Regions from separate parts of the Vibrio campbellii CAIM 519 genome, predicted to be linked through region 1. Evidence: predicted binding sites of a transcription regulator. Region 1 holds the regulator's gene; the other holds the start of a gene.
What was found. Region 1 encodes CRP, which controls carbon source genes, mostly activating them, when cyclic AMP is high. Its sites were predicted from a motif close to TGTGANNNNNNTCACA; they were not measured.
Positions count from the first base shown of each region.

Region 2: the regulator CRP is predicted to act here: its motif matches at 5,885-5,900, upstream of A8140_RS13305 (CTP synthase).

Region 1 covers NZ_CP015863.1:3,033,687-3,045,950, reverse strand. The annotation lists gene A8140_RS14610 (ExeM/NucH family extracellular endonuclease) at 313-3,261, shown strand; gene A8140_RS14605 (aminodeoxychorismate/anthranilate synthase component II) at 3,451-4,038, shown strand; gene A8140_RS14600 (aspartate aminotransferase family protein) at 4,400-5,611, shown strand; gene astA (arginine N-succinyltransferase) at 5,720-6,739, shown strand; gene astD (succinylglutamate-semialdehyde dehydrogenase) at 6,768-8,225, shown strand; gene A8140_RS14585 (DUF1338 domain-containing protein) at 8,490-9,281, shown strand; gene crp (cAMP-activated global transcriptional regulator CRP) at 9,486-10,118, opposite strand; gene A8140_RS14575 (phosphoribulokinase) at 10,358-11,227, opposite strand; gene A8140_RS14570 (YheU family protein) at 11,352-11,564, opposite strand; gene A8140_RS14565 (hydrolase) at 11,635-12,264, opposite strand, start outside.
Region 2 covers NZ_CP015863.1:2,777,417-2,789,680, reverse strand. The annotation lists gene barA (two-component sensor histidine kinase BarA) at 1-972, opposite strand, end outside; gene rlmD (23S rRNA (uracil(1939)-C(5))-methyltransferase RlmD) at 1,165-2,484, shown strand; gene relA (GTP diphosphokinase) at 2,612-4,831, shown strand; gene mazG (nucleoside triphosphate pyrophosphohydrolase) at 5,036-5,833, shown strand; gene A8140_RS13305 (CTP synthase) at 5,985-7,625, shown strand; gene eno (phosphopyruvate hydratase) at 7,704-9,005, shown strand; gene ftsB (cell division protein FtsB) at 9,361-9,642, shown strand; gene ispD (2-C-methyl-D-erythritol 4-phosphate cytidylyltransferase) at 9,644-10,354, shown strand; gene ispF (2-C-methyl-D-erythritol 2,4-cyclodiphosphate synthase) at 10,369-10,845, shown strand; gene truD (tRNA pseudouridine(13) synthase TruD) at 10,891-11,934, shown strand; gene surE (5'/3'-nucleotidase SurE) at 11,934-12,264, shown strand, end outside.

The DNA.
Region 1 (12,264 bases):
ATTAATATTTAAGTTGCGTTGCTGGAATTGAATGAATTCAGATTGAATACTCATACATTCACATAACATATTGAGTGTTATAAAACCGAGTAATAAGTCTAATTATTGATATTTATATCCTTAGTTGCTGTATTTGTTACAAAAGCTGTTTAAAGGGGCAGCCCTGGCATAATTTTGCGTATTCACGTGTGATATATTTCACGGCTTTTGCTGGTGTTTCTTATTTATTTCATAAATAAACCTGATAGTAGGCACAAATGGTGGGCTCTGCTCAGGGCTTAGTTTGCATTTAAATAAATATCAGGTACGACAATGGATACGTTAATCAAACCCTCTTTACTTGCACTGACGATTGCCAGCGCGCTTAGTGCCAATGCTAACGCAGAAATTATTCTCTCCCAGTATGTTGAAGGCGGTTCCTACAACAAAGCGGTGGAAATCGCGAACACGGGTGATGCAGCGGTAACGCTAACCGGTTACGAGCTGGCGAAATCATCAAACGGTGGTGGTACTTGGGGCAGCACATTCGACCTTAGCCAAGTGACGCTACAAGCTAACCAAGTGTATGTACTGGCGCATGGTGACGCTAGCGACGCAATCAAAGCCGTTGCAGATCACACGGAGAAAAGCGTCACGAACTTTAACGGTGACGATCCGATCGCATTGCTTAAAGATGGTGAAGTGCACGATATCATCGGTGTGATGGGTGACGTAGATTTTGGTAAAGACACCACATTGGTTCGTAACAGTGATGCACTAACCCCTTCGGCTACCTATGATGCATCTCAGTGGACAGCATTTGAGAAAGACAATATTGACGGTCTTGGTGAGCTAAATGCGACTGAGCCACCAGCACCATTCGCTTGTGAAGTCGACGGTCAGCAACCTAACTTTACTACCATCCAAGATATTCAAGGTGAAGGCGATACGTCTCCATTAATTGATGGTTACCCATATATTACCGACGAAGATCATTTCGTAACTGGCGTCGTGACTGCTGTTACCACTGGCCTAACCAAAGGTTTCTACCTACAAGCACTAGAAAGTGACAACAACGACAAGACCTCAGAAGGCTTGTTCATTCATACTGATGCGGCAGACACGGAGCTAAAAGCTGGGGACGTTGTTTGTGTTAAAGGTAAAGTACAAGAGTACTACAGCAATACTCAGCTAGCTTCTGATGCTAACAGCTATGTGAAAACAGGCACATCGGATATCCCTCGAGTTACCGATCTTGTTATCAAAGAAGGTGAGACACTGCGTGGGGCGCTAGAGCGTCATGAAGGTATGCAAGTTGAATTAACCTCGGCAAGTGACTTGTTTGTAACTCGTAACTTCTCTTACGACTACGACTCTCGCCGTAACAACATGATGTTGTCTCATGAAGCGCCATTGTTTAAGCCGACTCAATTGCACGCAGCAGAGAGCGATGCAGCCGTTGAGCTAGCAAAAGACAACGCAGCGAACCGCGTATACCTAGAATCTGATGGCAAAGCACCAAACGGCCAAATTCCTTACTACCCAGATTTTGCTAAAGATGCAGACCAAGATGGCTCTTCTGAACAGCATATTCGCCTTGGTTCGCGAGTAGAAGGTCTGCAGGGCGTGGTAGCTTATAGCTACAACGAGTACCGCCTGATTGCGACTAATGAAGTCGATAACACTAACTTCGTCACTACAGGTGAAGGTTTCGACGTGGCTCGTAAAGATGCCCCTGCGATTGCGGATTCAGATTTGCGTATCGCTAGCTTCAACGTCTTGAACTACTTCAACTCTGTGGCTGACAGTGGCCATGAAAACCCAACTGGACAAAACCGTGGTGCGACTAACCTAGACGAATTCCTGATCCAACAAGCGAAAATCGTTGCGGCGATGAACAAGATGGACGCTGACATCATTGGTCTGATGGAAGTCGAGAACAACGGCTTTGGTGACAGCAGTGCTGTGAAGAACTTGGTGGATGCATTGAATGCTGAAATCGAAGACACAGAAGATCATTACACTTACGTTGAAATCGCGGATCAAGACAAATACCAAGATGAGTACTTTGGTAGTGATGCGATCATGGTGGCGATCCTATACCGTGCAAACGAAGTGACGCCAAAAGAAGCAGCGAAAGTGATTGTGACGCCAGAGCAGCACATCGAAGAAAACACCATTACACGTGGTGACGATGCAGAAGGCAACCCAGCTTACGACAAATACCAACGTCATAGCTTGCTACAAACCTTTACGGTGAAAGATACAGGTAAAGATCTATCTGTTGTTGTTAACCACTTCAAATCGAAAGGTTCTGAATGTATTGAAGAGTGGATCGCAGGCGTAGAAGACTCTGAGCCAGCGGATCTGCAAGGCAACTGTAACAACTTCCGTGTTTCTGCTGCTAACGTTGTGGGTGATGCTCTGAAAGGCATTGAAGGTGACGTGCTAGTGATGGGTGACCTAAACGCCTACGGCATGGAAGATCCTCTGCTTACACTGACCGATTACTCGAAAGAGAAATACGGCCGTGACATCTACACAGCTGCTTACACAACCATTGGTGGTGGTGAGCTTCAAGTCGAGAAGACCAAAATTGAAAAAGGCTACGGTTACCATAACCTGAACACGGTACTTCACGGCGCAGACACTTTCTCATACACCTACTCTGGTGAGCTAGGTAACCTAGACCACGCATTGGCTAGCAACAGCTTGGCACAAAAAGTGGTGGCGATTGAAGATTGGCATATCAACTCACTAGAAAGTAACTTGTTCGAATACAGCAGCAAGTACACAGGTGATATGCCGAAGTACAAAGATGCGTTCTCGGCGTCTGACCACGATCCAGTGATCATCGCGATTGATTTCCCAGATACAGATATCGACCTTCCAAGCTCAGGTGAAAACCTAGCAGTGGAAGTACGCCTGCCGCCAAACGCAGTTGTCGGTGACATCGTGACAGTAAGCCTAACGGAAGCAACTCAAGCAGCGTCATCAACCTCTGATGCTGATGGTTACGAAGCGAGTGCCACACTGACACAAGCGGACATTGATGCTCGTAGCGTGAGTGTGGAGTTCGACAAAGCACCAACAGAAGGTCAGTACGTTCTAGAAGAGAAAGTGACAGACTCTACGGGTAATACGGTTAAGTTCAGTGATTCTCGCGCTGTTACGTTAGAGGCGTCGAGCACGAACCCATCAGACGATGATGATGGTGGTTCATTTGGCTTTGGCGCGCTAATTGCGCTGCTAGGTCTGGGCTTATTCGGCCGTCGCCGCTAAACGAATTTATTTCCTGACAAACAGTTCTTAAATAGCTGTAAAGACCAAAGGCCAGCCTATGCTGGCCTTTTTATTCAGCAAAAACTTGCCTTTCTTGCTTGGTATAGCAAAATACCGCCCTTGATTGTCACGAACGTGGCGATTCACCACGTAAGCATTGCCAAAACGGATTGGAGCAACCGACCTTTTATGTTGTTGATCATCGATAACTACGACTCTTTTACCTACAACCTTTACCAATACTTCTGCGAGCTTGGTGCAGACGTAAAGGTGGTGCGTAACGATGAAATCGATATCCAAGGCATTGAGGCGCTCAACCCAACTCATTTGGTGATCTCTCCAGGGCCATGTACTCCTAACGAAGCGGGTATCTCTCTACAAGCCATTGAGCACTTTGCTGGTAAGTTACCTATCTTGGGCGTTTGCCTTGGTCATCAGGCGATTGCACAGGTGTTTGGAGGGGAAGTGGTTCGTGCTCGACAAGTGATGCACGGCAAGACATCACCAATTCGTCACAACGGTCGCAGTGTGTTTAAAAACCTTAACAACCCATTGACGGTAACCCGCTACCACTCTCTGGTGGTGAAAAACGGCACGTTACCTGATGTGTTTGAATTGACCGCTTGGACAGAGCTGACTGACGGAACCATGGATGAAATCATGGGCTACCAGCATAAAACCCTGCCAATTGACGCGGTACAGTTTCATCCTGAGTCAATTAAGACAGAACAAGGCCACGAACTACTCGCAAACTTTCTCGCGCGTAAAACGATCTGATCGCGATCACCTTTCTTAACAAATTCTTCATATTTTCCATCTAAGAAGGCGAATGCAAAACTATGCGTTCTGCCAATTAGGTGAGGTCTATTCATTTTTCTCATTTCCTTCTAGCCATTGTCATACATGGTTTTTATAAAAAATTGCTTCTCTATTTGCGTTTCTTGGTGCATAAATAATCATAGATAGTGAGTATGAGGTGTTGCGCTTGGATGCGAAAAGAATAAATCACTATTGAAATGGTTAATCAAATGTAAATACAATGCCGTAATAGCTTAAATGCAAAACATTATTTGCTGGCAAAGAGTGCCGGTTAAATTCGCTTATCTGCCAGGCATGCGGTATCAATAAGGAATGTGCAATGACAACGGAAAACAAAGTAGAGCGCGGTTTATTCGATGAGGTAATGGTACCTTGCTATAACCCGATGGAAATGATCCCTGTAAAAGGTGAAGGTTCACGTATTTGGGATCAGAACGGAAATGAATACATCGACTTTGCTGGTGGTATTGCGGTGAGCTGTCTTGGCCATTGTCACCCAGTTATGGTGAACGCATTGACTGAGCAAGGTAACAAGCTTTGGCACCTAAGTAATGTTATGACTAACGAGCCTGCACTGCGATTGGCGAAGAAGCTAACAGAAGTCAGCTTTGCTGAGCGCGTGTTCTTCGCTAACTCTGGCGCAGAAGCAAACGAAGCGGCACTAAAGCTAGCTCGTCGTTACGCAGCAGACGTTCATGGTACTGAGAAATCTGAAATCATCGCATTCAAACAAGGTTTCCATGGTCGTACTTTCTTCACGGTAACGGTAGGCGGTCAAGCGGCTTACTCAGACGGTTTCGGCCCTAAGCCAGGCGATGTGACACACCTTCCTTACAACGATATCGAAGCACTACAAGCACATATGTCTGATCGCACTTGTGCGGTAATGATGGAGCCTCTGCAAGGTGAGGGCGGCGTCATTCCACCAACACCTGAGTTTGCTCAAGCGGTTCGTGAACTGTGTGACAAACACAACGCACTACTGATCTTTGATGAAGTGCAAACTGGTAACGGCCGTACAGGTCACTTCTACGCATACCAAGGTGTAGGCATCACGCCAGACATTCTAAGCACAGCGAAATCACTGGGCGGCGGTTTCCCTATCGGTGCCATGCTAACGACGGCAAAACTGGCTGAGCACATGAAAGTGGGCACGCACGGTTCAACTTACGGCGGTAACCCACTAGCGTGTGCGGTTGCAGAAGCGGTTGTTGATGAAGTAACAAAACCAGAAGTACTGGCTGGCGTGCTAGAGCGTGAAGTGATGTTCCGTGAGGGTCTGGAGAAGATTAACGCGAAATACAACATCTTCTCTGAAGTGCGTGGTAAAGGTCTACTGCTTGGTGCAGCACTGAATGAAGAGTGGCAAGGTCGTGCGCGTGACGTACTGGTTGCTGCAGGTAAACAAGGTCTCATGGTATTGGTTGCGGGTGCCAATGTCGTACGTTTCACACCATCACTCGTCATCACACAACAAGAAATTGAAGAAGGTTTGGCTAAGCTGGATAAAGCGATCGCTACGCTGGTTTAAGCGCGATCTCCGCTTATCGTCAACCTAGAAACCCCCATCAAGGATCTCTGATGGGGGTATTGTTCCTAAAATATAGTTAGGATCTTCTTGCATCTGGAGGGAGTATTGATGCTAGTAGTTCGCCCTATCGCAATGTCGGATTATGACGCGCTGCACACCTGTGCGGTTGAGTCAGGTCATGGATTTACATCTCTACCGGTTAACGAAGAACTGTTAACCAATCGAATCAAGCACTCAGAATACAGTTTTGGCAAACCTGAAGTGAATGAAGCTGGTGATGAAGGCTACCTAATGGTGGGCTTTGAATCTGAAACTGGTGAAGTCGCAGGTACCACAGGTATTGAAGCTTCGATCGGCTGGGATGTGCCTTTTTATTCTTACCACATCAGCAAAGTGGTGCACTCGTCACCAAAGCTTGGTGTAAACAACGTGGTGAAACTGCTGACGTTTGGTAATAACTACACGGGTAACAGTGAAATCTGTACCTTGTTCCTACGTGAGAAATTTCGTGGTGGCTTGAACGGGCGTCTGATGTCCAAGTGCCGTTTCTTAATGATGGCAGAGCACCCAGAACGTTTCTCGGAAACCATCTTTGCTGAAATGCGTGGTGTTTCAGACGAGGAAGGTAATTCACCATTCTGGCAGTGGCTTCAAGAGCATTTCTTCTCTATCGATTTTACGCTTGCGGATTACCTTACTGGTATCGGCAAGAAAGGCTTTATCGCCGACTTGATGCCGAAGTTGCCAATCTACATCAACCTACTGAGCCCAGAGGCACAAGCCGTGATTGGCAAAGTGCACGATAACACGCGTCCAGCATTGAAGCTGCTTGAGCGTGAAGGCTTTACCAACCGTGGCTACGTTGACATTTTTGATGGTGGTCCAACGGTGGAGTGTGACCTACGCAATATCGAATCGGTACGCCACTCATTCCGCGCGCAAGTCAAAATCTCGGAGCACACCAGCACAAAAGACTTCTTGATGTGTAACTCGTCATTCGAGAACTTCCGTGCCGCAGCAGCAAAAGCGGCGTATGACGCGGAAACGCAAAGCGTAGTGCTCGCACCTGAATTGGCGGATGCACTCTTGGTTGAGGAAGGGGATTTTGTTCGCCTTCTTCCGCAGTAACTGACGACAGAATTTAAGGATAGAAACAATGACACATTGGATTGCAGGTGAATGGGTACAAGGTCAGGGTGAAGCATTTACGTCTCTGTCGCCTTACAACCAAGAAGTTATCTGGCAAGGCAACGGCGCAACAGCAGAGCAGGTTAACCAAGCGGTATCTGCGGCGCGTGAAGCGTTTGTTGATTGGAAGAAGCGCCCATTTGCAGAGCGTGAGGCGATCGTATTGGCTTTTGCTGAGAAAGTAAAAGAGAACAGCGAAAAAATCGCTGAAGTGATTGCCAAAGAAACCGGCAAGCCAATCTGGGAAACACGTACCGAAGCGGCAGCGATGGCAGGTAAAATTGCGATTTCTATTCGTGCTTACCACGACCGTACTGGTGAAGCGACACGTGAAGCCGCGGGCAACCAAATTGTATTGCGTCATCGCCCATTAGGCGTGATGGCGGTGTTTGGTCCTTATAACTTCCCTGGTCACTTACCAAATGGCCACATTGTGCCAGCGCTGCTAGCAGGTAATACCGTAGTCTTCAAACCGTCTGAGCAAACGCCATGGACGGGTGAACTTGCTATGAAGTTGTGGGAAGAGGTTGGTCTACCAAAAGGTGTGATTAACTTAGTCCAAGGTGCGAAAGAGACAGGCATTGCGCTGGCTGATGCGAAAGGCATTGATGGCGTGCTGTTCACCGGTAGTGCGAACACAGGTCATGTTCTGCATCGTCAATTTGCTGGTCAGCCGGGTAAGATGCTGGCGCTTGAAATGGGTGGCAACAACCCGATGGTTATCTCGGATAACTACGGCGAACTAGACGCAACGGTTTACACCATCATCCAATCTGCCTTCATCAGCGCAGGGCAACGCTGTACTTGTGCTCGTCGTCTTTACATTCCATTTGGCGACAAGGGTGATGCAGTCATTACTAAGTTGGTGGAAGCGACACGCAATATTCGTGTAGACCAACCATTTGCAGAGCCTGCGCCATTCATGGGACCGCAAATTTCGCTTGCGGCAGCCAAGTTCATTCTCGATGCACAAGCGAACTTGCAATCACTGGGTGGCGAAAGCTTGATTGAAGCGAAAGCGGGCGAGGCGGCGTTTGTTTCTCCAGGCATCATCGATGTGACGAACATTGCCGAATTGCCAGATGAAGAGTACTTCGGTCCACTTCTACAAGTAGTACGCTACGAGGGGCTAGAGAAAGCGGTAGAACTGGCGAACGATACGCGCTTTGGTTTATCTGCGGGTCTGGTTTCGACCGACGACCAAGAGTGGGAATACTTCGTGGACCACATTCGTGCCGGCATCGTGAACCGCAACCGTCAGTTAACGGGTGCAAGTGGTGATGCGCCATTTGGTGGTCCGGGTGCCTCAGGTAACCTACGTCCAAGTGCTTACTACGCAGCAGACTACTGTGCGTACCCAATGGCATCAATGGAGGGACAAGAGACGGTCTTGCCTGCCACATTGAGCCCAGGTTTAAGCCTGTAATAGAGAAATACGAAGCGGTGACAAAGTATCGCCGTTTCTCTCTGCCGGAGCTATTTACCAAGTTAGGATTCTGGTAAGCGCGCTGGCAAACGCCAAAGGCGAGCTTAAGACTCTCCAGCGTGTGTTGACTGACTGGCACTTATGCTGCACATACCGTCACAGGTTGATGACCGCTCGTTCGTGATTCTGGACAGCCCACGGGCTGTGAACGAGCGGTCAACTTCTTCTTACCCCTAACTCTACATTTCATAACAAGGAGTCGTTATGACGCCCGATGTGTTATTTGAATCGCTATGGCAAGACTACATTCAACGTCTGTGCCCTTCCGCTGCTAAAGTCCATCAACTTCTTCAAGAAGATGAACCTCTGATTAATGACCATATTGCGCTACGTACGTTTAATGTCGCTCCCCTAGGCATTGAAACGTTAGCGAAGCCATTCTTGGCGGTGGGTTACAAAGCCTGTGGTGACTACGTATTTGAAAGCAAAAAGCTGGTGGCAAAACATTTTGAGCACCCAGATCCGAAGCAGCCAAAGGTCTTCATCAGTGAATTGAAAGTGGATGAGTGCTCACCAGAGCTACAAGCCATCGTTCATAAACTGGCAGAGCAGGTTGATGCTTCTAAACTGACAGGCAGTGACTTCTTGTACGGCGGACGTTTGTGGGACCTAAGCTATGCTGACTTCCAAACTTTGGCGAAAGAGAGTGAATACGCTTCTTGGCTTGCAGCGCATGGTTACGGAGCGAACCACTTCACAGTGAGTGTGAATCAACTCAATCAGCATGAAGAAGTGAAGCAAGTGAACGACCACCTACGCACAGTAGGCTTTACCATCAACGAGAATGGCGGTGAAGTAAAAGGCACGCCAGAGGTACTACTAGAGCAATCGTCGACCATGGCAGACAAAGTGCCAGTGACCTTTACTGAAGGCGTTGAGGTGATTCCTGGAGGCTTCTACGAGTTTGCTAAGCGCTACCCAATGGATAACGGTGAGTTGTACCCAGGATTTGTGGCTGCATCGGCAGATAAGATCTTCGAGAGTACTAACGGGTAGAAAGAATCGAGAACGTGCTACGCACTGGAGATGCGGGAACGCTTTGCTTCGGGAGGTTTTTACTCTCAGAACCTTAGAGGGCTTAATCCCGAAGGACGAAGTCCGATTTCGGAACGCAGTGTTCCCGATTCTCGTCTCTTAAAAACAAAAAAGCCACCAAACTTACATTTGGTGGCTTTTAAATTTTTTAAACGTTAATCGAGATTAACGAGTCCCGTAAACAACGATAGTTTTACCGTGCGCAGAAATTAGGTTCTGCTCTTCTAGCATCTTCAAGATACGGCCTACTGTCTCACGAGAACAGCCAACAATTTGACCGATCTCTTGACGAGTGATCTTGATTTGCATGCCGTCTGGGTGCGTCATCGCATCTGGCTGTTTAGCAAGGTTCAGAAGAGTCTGAGCGATACGACCAGTTACGTCTAGGAACGCTAGGTCACCCACTTTTTGGCTAGTAACTTGTAGACGACGAGCCATTTGCGCAGAAAGGCGCATTAGGATGTCTGGGTTAACTTGGATAAGTTGACGGAATTTCTTGAAAGAAATCTCTGCCACTTCACAAGGAGATTTAGCGCGAACCCAAGCTGTACGCTCTTGGTCTTCTTCGAATAGACCAAGCTCACCAATGAAGTCGCCTTGGTTTAGGTAAGAAAGGATCATTTCCTTACCTTCTTCGTCTTTGATAAGAACCGCAACAGAACCTTTAACGATGTAGTACAAAGTCTCTGCTTTTTCGCCCGCGTGAATTAGCGTGCTCTTTGATGGGTACTTATGAATATGACAGTGTGAAAGAAACCACTCTAATGTTGGGTCGGTTTGAGGTTTACCTAGAACCATAATATCTCACTTCCTCTGCAGGGTACGCTTGCGCTATCCATATTTTAGCTAAGCCTGAATGGGCTTACTAGGATAAGAGCACTTTTTATATGCTGCAAGCTCTCTTGTGTTTCGGTTAGAAATAGTATCCTTTTTCGGAAACGATTTCTTGATTTTAATCGTGCCATGATTGAGATTTTGTAAGCAAAACTGTGCACATGATCACGGTATGAAAAGTAAACACTCAATTAACGAGGTTTTTAGCCAATTTTCCCAGTTTCGATGAGTTGCTGCAGGATCGGCCTCACTATGAGCTCCATTGCAAAGCTCATCTTACCGCCTGGAACCACAATGGTGTTATGGCGAGACATGAATGAGCCATCAATCATCGCCAGCAAATACGGGAAGTCGACATTCTTGATACCGCGTAGGCGGATCACCACGAAGCTTTCATCCAAACTAGGGATGCCTTTGGCGTTAAGTGGGTTGGAAGTATCAACGGTCGGTACACGCTGGAAGTTGATATGTGTGCGGGAAAATTGCGGGGTAATGTAGTTCAGATAATCGTCCATCGAGCGCACGATCGAATCCATTACCGCTTCTCTTGAGTGGCCACGATCGCGCGTGTCACGAACGAACTTTTGAATCCATTCCAAGTTCACGATTGGCACCATGCCAATCAGAAAGTCAACGTGACGCGCCACATTAACATCGCCATCCACCACGCCACCGTGTAAACCTTCGTAGAACAGTACATCGCTGTTTTCAGGCAGATCTTGCCAAGGTGTAAAGGTGCCCGGCATTTGGTTGTATGGAACGGCTTCATCAAAAGTGTGCAGATAGCGGCGCACGCTGCCGGTGCCATCTTCACCAAACTGACGAAAGAACTCTTCTAGGCCCGGAAAGTCATTGGCTTGTGGCCCAAAGTAGCTAATGTGTTTGCCTTGCTCACGCGCTTTACGGATTTCGACATCCATCTCTGGACGTGTAAAACGGTGGAAGCTGTCACCTTCAACCCACGCTGGTTTGACGTTCATCATATTGAACATCTTGCGGAAGGCTTCAGAAGTGGTGGTAGTACCGGCACCGGACGAACCAGTAACCGCAATGATTGGGTGTTTCGCTGACATGACAAACCTTGTCGAAAATTACTTACCTGTAAAGTGCAGCACGCGTATGCTGCACGGTCGATAACCCACTATAGCACGTAACAAGCCCTTGTCATCGAGTGGGATACGGTAAAATGTGAAGGGTCTAAAACTTTGCTTTTAGTTGGATATCAACCGTTTCATGAAGCTCAGAAAATACGATGACCGCTTCGCCTTTCTCTAATTGGGATTTGACCTGATCGATTTTACTCTGCAGTGAAACTTCAACTGAGCCGTAGTCGGTGCCTTCACGAAGAACGAATTCGCGGATCAGGTTTTCTAGTGTCTCTGGCGCAATGTCTTGCCATGGAATGATCATAAATACCTCAAACTTTTATGATGTTTAAGCGCGCCTCTTAGGTTGTTGATGTCTGGTGCGCCTAAGTAGTTTACTGTGTTCGCGGCACGGATACAGCAGAAAGGTACTCCGCAGCGATACTTTCATAGTAAGCCGGCAGGGCTTCTTCTAACCAGAACTTCGGCTTTAATGCGCTACCTGTTAGGAAGCCTACGTGACCACCATGTTCGTAAAGTCGGTAATCGATGTTGTCTGGCAATACGAATTTCGGGATCACTTCTTCGGTCATAAAGGGATCGTCTTTGGCGTGGATGATCAAGGTTGGCAAGGTGATCTGCTGCAGCTTGCTTAAGCCTGAACATTGATCGTAATAATCTTGCGCGTCCTTAAAGCCATGCAGAGGCGCGGTGATCAAGTCATCAAACTCATACAAGCGAGTGACGCGTTTGATCGAGTTGTACGACAGGGCTAACTCTCCGTGGATCAAATCGTGCTTCTGTAACGCATTGCGTTTGAGTGAGGAGAGCAAATAGCGTCGGTAAACTTTCGAGAAGCCTTGCTCAATACGATTTGCGCATGCTGCCAAGTTCAGTGGTGCAGAGACAATGGTCGCGGCACTTAAGATGGGATCGTTTTTGTACTCAGCCAAGTAGTTCGCCAACATGTTACCGCCAAGGGAAATACCGACCGCAACTTTAGGGTTGTTAGGGAATTGCTGATT
Region 2 (12,264 bases), 260 kb from region 1:
ACTGTTCGATAGCTGTGTTTTCAGCATCTGGCGGGTAAAGCCAATTACGCCATTCAATGGGGTACGAAGCTCGTGAGACATGTTCGCCAAGAATTCAGACTTCACTCGGGCTGCTTCTTGGGCACGCTTCTTCGCGATGTCCAACTCCACGTTCTGAATCTCTAGCTGTTCCAGAGTCTCACGCAAGTCTGATGTCGCTTGGTCTATACTGTGCTGCATCTCAACGTGGTATTCCGAAAGCGAGACCGCCATGGCGTTGATACCATTTTTCAGTTGGTCCAACTCACCGTGCATTTTGCCTTCGATACGCACATCAAGGTGACCACGACGAATGCGGTCCACAACGTTCTTCATGTGGGTGATCGGCTGGGTTACATCATGCATGAGGCGAGAGGCGAACACACTCGCGAGACCAAGACCAAGGATCAACACCAAGAAGGCAGAGAAGACTTCTTGATATTGCTGCAAGCGAAGTGACGAAAGATCCATTTCTACGGCGATGTAGCCGATGGCTTTTGTGCCCTGATTCTCATTTGAGAGCTCCGAAAGATAGTGACCTTCAGATAGAATCGGCACGCGCAGAATAAGCGAGTTATCGAAGATTTCCGAGTCCCCTAACTGAGGGATCGGCTTATCCTTCGGGAACATCAGAGCTTCAAAATTGGGATGGAAGTTAGAAGTGACGAAAAGCTCATGATTTTCATCGAACACCGCGATACTACGAACCAGTTTCGAGTTTTTGCGGTGGGCATAACTGATAAGGCGACGAACGGCCTCGCGGCTTTCGGAAAGCAGGTGAGTTTCACTGGCAATCGCAAGCGGTTCGATAATGCTATTACCTGTGGTGATAACTTGTTTCTCTAGGTCTTGGTAGCGGTTGAATGAGAAAAAGCCGCTCAGTAATAAACCAATAATAAGAGTGGGAGCGAGAGTTAGTGTAATTACACGTGCTCTTAAGCCATATCTGGTCATGTTATCTAATTACATCGGAGTCTGGATATGGGAAAATAACGCATTATTTCTCAAGCGCACGATAAAGCCTTGAGCAAAAAAGTGACGTCACCGGATAAACGGTAAGCATAATCAAGTCACTCGAATCACACAACGGCTGCAAGCAAGAATAGTGAAGCAGTAGAGCAATTAGACACAAATCAGGCACAGAGCATGGCACGTATCTTTCAACCTAAAAAGAAAACGCAATTGAATACCCGTCACCAAGCGGTGCAAGTAGAGCGTTTGGATCACCACGGCGCAGGCATTGCTTACCTTAAGAAGAAACCATTATTTATTGATGGTGCGCTACCGGGTGAGGAAGTGGTAACCCAATTGGTGGAAGAAAAGAGCAAGTTCGCTCGCGGTAAGTTGATTAAAATCCTTAAACCGAGTGAAGCTCGCGTGGAGCCATTTTGTCCCCATTACCATGAGTGTGGTGGCTGTGATCTGCAGCATTTGAACTATGACCAACAATTGACGCACAAGCAGCAAACGCTTCGCCAGTTGATGAGAAAATTTGCCGGCAGTGATATCGAGTTGGATGCACCTGTGTTGGGTGAGTCTCTTGGCTACCGTCGTCGTGCTCGTGTGAGCTTGTTCGTAGATAAAAAGACTCGTCAGTTGCACTTTGGTTTCCGTAAAAAGCAGAGTAAGCAAATCGCACAGGTGACGGATTGCCCAGTGCTTGCACCTGAGTTAAATGTGCTATTGCCAGAGATCTACTCGACGTTAAAAGCGTTTAAGAAGCCAGAGCAACTTGGTCACGTAGAGTTGGTGCTAGGTGATAATGGTCCATGCATTACATTGCGTCACCTAAACAAGCTGACTGAAAAAGAAACCAATACCTTAGTGAAATTGGCGAAGCGTCACCAGGCATCGCTCTGTTTGATGCCTGAAACGGATCAGCTTGATTTGGTTGAGGGCGAAGTGCCTTTCTATCAAGAACCCGGTGTTACTGTACCATTTACGCCGAATAACTTTATTCAAGTGAACCAAGCGGTAAACCAGAAAATGGTTGCTCAGGCTGTGGATTGGTTAGACCCAAAAAGTGACGAGCGAGTGTTAGATTTGTTCTGTGGCTTGGGTAACTTCAGTTTGCCTATCGCGAAACGTGCAAAACACGTAGTTGGCGTAGAAGGTGTGGCAGAAATGGTGGAAAAGGCAGCAAACAATGCATCTTTGAACCAAATCAATAACGCTCGATTTTATCACGCTAACCTTGAGCAAGATTTTGAAGGGCAAGTTTGGGCGGCTGAACAATTCGACAAAGTGCTGCTTGATCCAGCACGTGCGGGTGCGAGTGGGATCATTGATCAAGTTTCTGTGCTTGGCGCACGCCGTATAGTTTATGTTTCTTGTAATCCTGCTACCCTTGCAAGGGATAGTCAGAGCTTGCTGGAGCAAGGCTACCAATTAACCAAATTAGGTATGCTGGACATGTTCCCTCATACCAGCCATCTAGAGTCGATGGCACTGTTTGAAAAGTCCTGATAATTGGGACTTTATTGATCACTTACTCGTGGAGGGTGGTCAATAAGCCAACGCTTAAGGCTTGGCACAAGAACTAACCTGGATGGTGTTAGTCAAACCACACAAATATAATAATTAGGATGATGAGATGGTTGCGGTAAGAAGCGCGCATTTAAACCAAGATGAACAGTTTGAACTTGAAAACTGGGTGGCTAGCCTAGGTCAAGAGAAGAACACAGCGAAACGCTTAACCGAAGTGTATCGTGACTGCCAATCTGTGTTGGCGGATAACGAGCAGGCGGAGCTTTTATTGTGGCGTGGACGAGAGATGATCGAAATCTTGATCACCTTGTCGATGGATAAAGCGACACTCGTCGCTGCGCAACTGTTCCCTTTGGTCTCAAGTGATGCTTTTGATAGAGAACTCCTTGAGGAAAAATACAGCAAAGAAATCATTAAGCTGATCGATGGCGTCGACGAAATGGCGGCAATCGGCCAGTTGAATGTAACGATGGATGGTGGAGCTGCCTCGTCTCAAGTCGATAACGTTCGTCGCATGCTGTTGGCAATGGTGGATGATTTCCGTTGCGTGGTTATCAAGCTGGCAGAACGTATCTGTAACCTGATTGAAGTAAAAAAAGCGCCGGACGAAGTTCGTCGTGCAGCGGCAAAAGAGTGTGCAAACATCTATGCGCCTCTGGCAAACCGCCTTGGTATTGGTCAGCTGAAGTGGGAAATCGAAGATTACGCCTTCCGCTACCAACAACCAGAAACCTACAAGCAAATCGCGAAGCAATTGGCTGAGCGTCGTATTGTCCGTGAACAATACATCAAAGACTTTGTCGACGACCTTACCCAAGAAATGACCGTATGCGGCATCAACGCAGAAGTCAGTGGTCGTCCAAAGCACATCTACAGTATCTGGCGCAAAATGCAGAAGAAGAGTCTGGCGTTTGATGAATTGTTTGACGTACGAGCGGTACGTATCATCGCTGACAAACTTCAAGACTGTTATGCCGCTCTGGGTGTGGTTCACACCAAATACAAACACTTACCAAGCGAGTTCGACGATTACGTAGCAAACCCGAAACCAAACGGTTACCAGTCTATCCATACCGTGATTCTTGGCCCTGAAGGTAAGACCATCGAGATCCAGATTCGTACTAAAGAAATGCACGAAGATTCTGAGCTCGGTGTTGCAGCACACTGGAAATACAAAGAAGGCGCAAGCAGTCGCAGCGGTTACGATGAGAAGATCACGTGGCTACGTAAGCTACTCGATTGGCAAGAAGAGATGTCCGACTCTGGTGAGATGCTGGATGAGCTACGTAGTCAGGTATTTGATGACCGCGTGTATGCCTTTACCCCACGTGGCGATGTTGTCGACCTACCAATGGGCGCAACCCCGCTCGATTTCGCTTACCACATTCACTCAGAAGTGGGTCACCGTTGTATCGGTGCCAAAGTGGCGGGTCGTATCGTCCCGTTCACTCATAAACTGCAAATGGGCGATCAGGTTGAAATCATCACTCAGAAAGAGCCAAACCCTTCACGTGATTGGTTGAACCCGACGCTGGGCTTTGTGACGTCGAGCCGAGCACGTGCGAAGATCAACGCATGGTTCCGCAAACAAAGTCGTGAGAAGAACTTAGAAGCGGGTCGTGAAATTCTAGAGCACGAACTGGCGAAAATCGGCGCGACACTGAAAGATGCTGATAACTACGCGCTGAAACGCTTTAACGTCAACAGCGCTGATGAATTGTATGTTGGTATTGGTAGTGGTGACTTGCGCATCAACCAGATCATCAACCACATCAATGCGTTGGTAAACAAACCAACCGCGGAAGAGGAAGACCAGCAAGCGCTAGAAAAACTGCAAGAAGCAGAAAATCGTGCTCCAGCACAAAGTCGTCCGAAGAAAGATGCGGTTGTGGTAGAAGGTGTCGATAACTTAATGACGCACCTAGCGCGCTGTTGTCAGCCGATCCCAGGTGATGAGATCTCAGGTTACATCACTCAAGGTCGTGGTATTTCGGTGCACCGTACTGACTGTGAGCAACTAGAAGAACTTCGTCATCACGCACCAGAACGTATCATTGATACCGTTTGGGGTAGCGGCTTTGTCGGTTCTTACATCTTGACGGTTCGTGTTGAAGCGATGGAACGTGGTGGTCTACTAAAAGACATCACAACGCTATTTGCGAACGAGAAAATCAAAGTCACCAGCATGAAGAGCCGAGTCGATTACCGCACGCAAATGTCGATCATGGACTTTGATCTTGAAGTGACCAACCTTGAAGTGTTCTCACGCGTTTCGAAGCGTGTTGAGCAGATTAAGGATGTAATGTCGGTGAAGCGCTTAGGCTAAAATTCTCGTCATACTTGAAGCTGATAGCGTTGTTGCCTACGCTCACTCGATCCATCACATAGGCAGGCTATGCTCAGGAGTCTCGCTCGCTTGCCGCCTAGCTACAGCTTCAATTATTTAGAGAATTGATCAACATATAACAAAGGTGAGTGGTTTTGGCCGCTCACCTTTTTCTTTAGATAGAAAGTTTTAAAGGAACAGAAAATGAGTCATCCAATTGAACAGTTAGAACAAATCATGTCGAAGCTGCGTGACCCAGAAAGCGGTTGCCCTTGGGATTTAAAGCAGACCTTCGACACCATTGTTCCGCACACTATCGAAGAAACCTACGAAGTGGTGGATGCGATTCAAAACCGTGATTGGCCGAACTTGCAAGAAGAGTTGGGTGACTTATTGTTCCAAGTGATTTTCTACAGCCAAATAGCGAAAGAGCAGGGATTGTTCGAGTTTTCTGATGTGGTGGAAACCGTTAACGAGAAGCTGACGCGTCGCCATCCTCATGTTTTTTCAGAAGTAGAGTTCGATTCTGAAGAAGCGATTAACGCAAACTGGGAATCGGAAAAAGCGAAAGAGAAAGCACAAGTAGGCAAAGCTGAAGAAAGTATTCTAGACTCAATACCAAACTCTCTACCTGCGCTTTCGCGTGCTACAAAGATCCAGAAAAAGTGCGCAAAATTTGGCTTCGATTGGGATTCGCTTGGCCCGGTTGTAGGCAAAGTGCAGGAAGAAATTGAAGAGGTAATGGAAGAAGTGCTTCAAATTACGCCGGATGAGGAAAAAGTCGAACTTGAATTAGGCGATCTTTTATTTGCTACCGTGAACCTGTCTCGTCACTTAGGGAAAGACCCAGAAGTAGCACTGGCAAAAGCCAACTTAAAGTTCTCGAAACGTTTTAAAGGCATGGAAACTAAAGTTGCAGCGCACGGTAAACAGCTCACAGACTTTACTCTAGATGAACTCGATTCCATGTGGGATGAAGTGAAATGGGAAGAGCGAAGCTGAAATTGCATGAATACTCGAATTTGATTTGAAGCAAAAAATAAAAAATTACGGTGTGATAGATTTCACGTTGTGGCGGTTAGGAGCTTCTGGTATATTTACGTCCCGTCCAGAAGCACTCCATTTCCCTCATTCAACCAATTTCAGGTTAAACATGACGACAAATTACATTTTTGTTACTGGCGGGGTTGTATCCTCTCTAGGTAAAGGTATTGCAGCAGCATCTCTTGCCGCTATTCTAGAAGCTCGTGGTCTTAAAGTGACTATGATGAAGCTTGACCCTTACATCAACGTTGATCCAGGCACAATGAGCCCAACTCAACACGGTGAAGTGTTCGTTACGGAAGATGGCGCAGAGACTGACCTTGACCTTGGTCACTACGAGCGTTTCATCCGCACCAAGATGACTAAGCGTAACAACTTCACTGCTGGTCGTGTTTATGCAGACGTACTACGTAAAGAACGTCGCGGTGATTACCTAGGTGCAACCATTCAGGTTATCCCTCACATCACTAATGCTATCAAAGACCGCGTAATCGCAGGTTCTGAAGGCCATGATGTTGCTATCGTTGAAGTCGGTGGTACGGTAGGTGATATCGAATCACTACCATTTATGGAAGCTATCCGTCAGCTTGCTGTAGAACTAGGCCGTGAACGCGCAATGTTCATGCACCTAACGCTAGTTCCTTACCTAGCAGCTGCAGGTGAAGTGAAAACTAAGCCAACTCAGCACTCTGTTAAAGAGCTGCTGTCTATCGGTATCCAACCAGATATTCTAGTTTGTCGCTCTGATCGTATGATCCCAGCGAACGAGCGTAAGAAAATCGCTCTTTTCTGTAACGTACAAGAAAAAGCAGTTATCTCAATGAAGGACGTAGATTCTATCTACAAGATCCCTCAACTTGTTAAGTCTCAAGGTCTAGATGACCTAGTTTGTGCTCGCTTTGGTATCAACGCACCAGAAGCTGACCTGTCTGAATGGGAACAGGTTATCTATGAAGAAGCGAACCCAACTGGTGAAGTAACTATCGGTATGGTCGGTAAATACATCGAACTACCAGATGCTTACAAGTCAGTAAACGAAGCACTTAAACACGCAGGCTTGAAAAACCGTCTAAACGTCACAATTAAGTACGTAGACTCTCAAGATGTTGAGACGAAAGGCGTAGAAGTACTTGAAGGTCTAGATGCAATCCTAGTACCTGGCGGCTTCGGTGACCGTGGTATCGAAGGTAAGATTCGCGCAGCACAATACGCTCGTGAAAACAAAGTACCTTACCTAGGTATCTGTCTAGGCATGCAAGTAGCACTTATCGAATACGCGCGTAACGTAGCGGGTATGGAAGGTGCACATTCAACAGAATTTAACAAAGACACTAAGTACCCTGTGGTAGGTTTGATCACTGAATGGGTAGACGGCGAAGGTAAAGTTGAAGAACGTACTGAAACGTCTGACCTAGGTGGTACGATGCGTCTTGGTTCACAGCTATGTCACCTAGAAAAAGGTACGAAAGCTCGTGAACTATACGGCAACGCGACAATTCATGAGCGTCACCGTCACCGTTACGAAGTAAACAACAATCTTCGTCCGCAAATCGAAAAAGCAGGTCTGAAAGTATCTGGCCTATCAGCGGATAAGAAACTAGTGGAAATGATTGAGAACCCAGCTCACCCATGGTTTGTAGCGGCTCAATTCCACCCAGAATTCACCTCGACGCCTCGCGATGGTCACCCACTATTCGCAGGTTTCGTTAAAGCTGCTGGCCAAAACGCTCGCGGCGAATTCGAGAAGTAAAAGGATACGGGCAGCGGCGAAGGTTGTGCTGCTGCCCTTTAAAATTGACATTTATATTTGAAACGAGAGGAAACATTAATGTCTAAGATCGTTAAAGTTCTAGGTCGTGAAATCATCGACTCACGTGGTAACCCAACTGTAGAAGCTGAAGTACACCTAGAATGCGGTTTCGTAGGTATGGCAGCAGCTCCATCTGGCGCATCTACTGGTTCTCGCGAAGCGCTTGAGCTACGTGACGGTGACAAAGCCCGTTTCCTAGGTAAAGGTGTTCTTAAAGCTGTTGAAGCTGTAAACGGCGCAATCGCTGAAGCTCTAGTTGGCAAAGACGCTAAAGACCAAGCTGCAATCGACGCAGTAATGATCGAACTAGACGGCACTGAAAACAAATCTAAGTTCGGTGCGAACGCTATCCTAGCTGTTTCTCTAGCAAACGCTAAAGCTGCTGCAGCAGCTAAAGGCATGCCTTTATACGAGCACATCGCTGAGCTAAACGGCACAGCTGGTCAGTTCTCTATGCCTCTACCAATGATGAACATCATCAACGGTGGTGAGCACGCAGACAACAACGTTGACATCCAAGAGTTCATGATCCAACCAGTTGGCGCTAAGACTCTTAAAGAAGGTCTACGTATCGGTGCAGAAGTATTCCACAACCTAGCTAAAGTTCTTAAGTCTAAAGGCTACAGCACTGCAGTTGGTGACGAAGGTGGTTTCGCTCCAAACCTTAAGTCTAACGCTGAAGCTCTAGAAGTTATCGCAGAAGCTGTTGCAGCTGCTGGTTACGAACTAGGTAAAGACGTTACTCTAGCTATGGACTGTGCTGCATCTGAGTTCTTCGACAAAGAAGCTGGCATCTACAACATGAAAGGCGAAGGTAAAACTTTCACTTCTGAAGAGTTCAACCACTACCTAGCTGAGCTAGCTAACCAATTCCCAATCGTTTCTATCGAAGACGGTCTAGACGAGTCTGATTGGGCTGGCTTCAAGCACCAAACTGAACTACTAGGTGACAAGCTTCAACTAGTAGGTGACGATCTATTCGTTACTAACACTAAGATCCTTGCTGAAGGTATCGAGAAAGGCGTAGCTAACTCTATCCTTATCAAGTTCAACCAAATCGGTTCTCTAACTGAGACTCTAGCTGCAATCAAGATGGCTAAAGACGCAGGTTACACAGCAGTAATCTCTCACCGTTCTGGCGAAACTGAAGATGCAACTATCGCTGATCTAGCGGTAGGTACAGCTGCAGGTCAAATCAAAACTGGTTCTATGAGCCGTTCTGACCGTGTTGCTAAGTACAACCAACTTATCCGTATCGAGGAAGCTCTAGGTGAGCGCGCTCCTTTCAACGGTCTTAAAGAAGTTAAAGGTCAAGCTTAATTCTTAACTGAATTAACAGCTTAACTTAAAGCTTTTGTAAACGCCTCGCACTTGCGGGGCGTTTTTGTATCTGACATATGGGAACGGGCTTTGCCCTTCAGGAACGCTTCGCTTCGAGAGCACTTCACTTGGAGATATAAGGAAAGACTTTGCTTTTTGATGTCTTTCGCTCACGTTCACTTGTCATTCCATAGAACGACGAAGGAGAGAGTAGGGAAGTCTCTTTGTTTCATTTTGCTGCTTTTTTCCTGTAAGGAGCGTGTGAGTCTCTTTTTATGCCCTAGAGCCAATCACGCATTTATGCTATATATGTCACCTTATCTAATCCCTTCCGGTACAGAATGTTAGCAACGATATGCGAATCTTTGTTATAGCCCTTACGTTACTGTTTGGCTGGCTTCAATATACCCTCTGGTTTGGCAAAAACGGGGTCTCTGACTACTACACAGTAGAAGATGAAATTGAAGTGCAGCAACAAGTAAACAGCAAGCTGCAAGCTCGTAATAACGAGATGTTCGCTGAGATTGATGACTTACGACAAGGTCTTGATGCAATCGAAGAACGTGCGCGTCATGAACTTGGTTTGGTTAAAGATGGCGAAACCTTCTACCGAATTGTCGATGAGGAAGAGCATTAATATGTTGGATACTAACACTCCAACCCATATTGCCATTGTGCCAGCAGCTGGTGTTGGCAGCCGCATGAAGGCAGATCGCCCAAAACAATACCTGTTGATTGACGGCAAAGCGGTACTGGAACATACCGTAGAGAAACTGCTTTCTCACCCAAAGATTTCTAAGGTTGTCGTGGCTATTACCGACGGCGACCCATACTACCCTGAACTGTCCATTGCTCAACATCCTGATGTGATTCGTGTAGCTGGTGGCAAAGAAAGGGCAGACTCTGTGTTATCAGGGCTAAACTATGTAAGTACACATCTAGAAAGCGAGTGGGTATTAGTCCACGACGCGGCAAGACCGTGTGTATTAACATCCGACATTGACCGTTTGATTGATGTTTGTTGCGCTCATCCTACGGGTGGCATTCTCGCGTCTCCAGTGAGAGACACGATGAAGCGAGCAAACGCGGCACAAAATATCGATCATACGGTAGATAGAGAAGCATTGTGGCATGCACTGACTCCACAAATGTTTAAAACTCAGCAGCTTACCCAAGCGCTGGCTGACGCATTGGAACAAGGTGCAACCATTACTGATGAAGCTTCGGCTTTGGAGTGGTTAGGCGAGAAGCCTGCACTTGTTCAAGGGAATGCGAATAATATTAAAATTACTCAGCCAGAAGATCTTGCGCTAGCCGAGTTTTATCTCAGCCGTGAGCGCGGCGAATAAAGAAAGGATAAAAAATGATTCGAATTGGTCATGGTTTCGACGTACATAAATTCGGTGGTGAAGGTCCGGTAATCATTGGTGGCGTAGCGATCCCTTACGAACAAGGTTTGATTGCACACTCTGATGGTGATGTTGCGCTGCATGCGTTAACGGATGCCCTGCTTGGCGCGATTGCTGCAGGCGATATTGGTCGTCACTTCCCTGATACGGATGACAAATGGAAAGGCGCAGATAGTCGTGAACTACTGAAAGACGTTTACCGTCGAGTCAAAGAGCAAGGCTACCGTCTTGGTAATGCAGATGTCACTATCATGGCACAAGCGCCGAAGATGGCACCGCACATTGACGCAATGTGTGCTGCCATTGCCGAAGACCTCGAAACCGACATTAGCAACATTAACGTAAAAGCAACGACGACAGAGCGTCTTGGTTTTACTGGACGCAAAGAAGGCATTGCAACGGAAGCAGTTGTACTTCTGTTTAAGCAATAATTAGCAATTTGCTCCTCTAAGCTGTGATATCAGCGGAAATACATCATGTCAGACATTTTATCTTCATTGGCTTACCTAACAGGTAAGCCAGTTGCATCTGCAAAAATCAAAGCGCAACCAGAGCACTTTCAGGTTCGCGAAGATTTAGGTTTTGCCTTTACGGGTGAAGGCGAGCACTTAATGGTTCGTATCCGTAAAACAGGTGAGAACACCAGTTTTGTTGCTAACGAACTAGCAAAAGCCTGTGGTGTTAAGTCGAAAGACGTTAGCTGGGCGGGCCTTAAAGACCGTCATGCTGTGACCGAACAATGGCTAAGTGTGCATTTACCAAAAGGTGAAACGCCAGATTTTTCAGCATTTTTGGCGCAATACCCAAGCATCGAAATCCTTGCAACGGATCGTCACAATAAAAAACTGCGTCCTGGAGATCTAGTAGGGAACGAGTTCGTGGTGACTTTGTCTGAAGTGACAGATGTAGCGGATGTTGAGCAACGCCTTGAAAAAGTGAAACAAGTAGGTGTGCCGAACTACTTTGGTAGTCAGCGTTTTGGTAACGATGGCAACAACCTTGAAGAAGCACGTCGATGGGGGCGCGAGAACGTTCGTACCCGTAATCAAAACAAGCGTAGCATGTACCTGTCAGCAGCTCGTTCATGGATCTTCAACCGCATTGTTTCCGCTCGCCTGGAGAATGGTGTGTTTGACAAGTTCATCGATGGTGATGTGGCACAGACAGCTTCTGGTACTCAGTTAGTTGACGCAAGCAACATGGCTGCTCTACAAGCGCAATTTGCTCAAGGCGAAGTGGCGATTACTGCTGCACTGGCGGGTGATAACGCGCTACCAACTCAAGCGGATGCGCTAACCTTAGAACAACCGTTCTTAGATGAAGAACCAGATTTGATGGCACTGATTCGTGGTAACCGCATGCGTCACGACCGCCGCGATATCGCACTCAAGCCACAAAACCTAGCTTGGACGGTCGATGGTAATAACATCACGATGACATTCTCGCTGGATGCGGGTTCATTTGCGACCTCAATCGTGCGTGAGTTGGTCATCGAAGAAAAGGTAGAAAGAGAATATTAATGGAAATGGATTCACACAACGCGAAGCCATTAAGAATACTACTCAGCAATGATGACGGTGTTCATGCTCAGGGAATTCATGCGCTTGCTGATGAGCTAAGAAGCATTGCTGAAGTGACGATCGTTGCGCCGGATAGAAACCGCTCTGGTGCTTCTAACTCATTGACATTAGAGCAACCACTGCGTGTTACCGAGATAGCGCCGAAGACCTTCTCTGTGCAAGGTACACCAACAGACTGCGTGCACTTTGCGCTGAACGAGTTGATGAAAGATGACCTGCCAGACCTCGTGCTATCAGGCATCAATCACGGCGCAAACCTAGGTGATGACG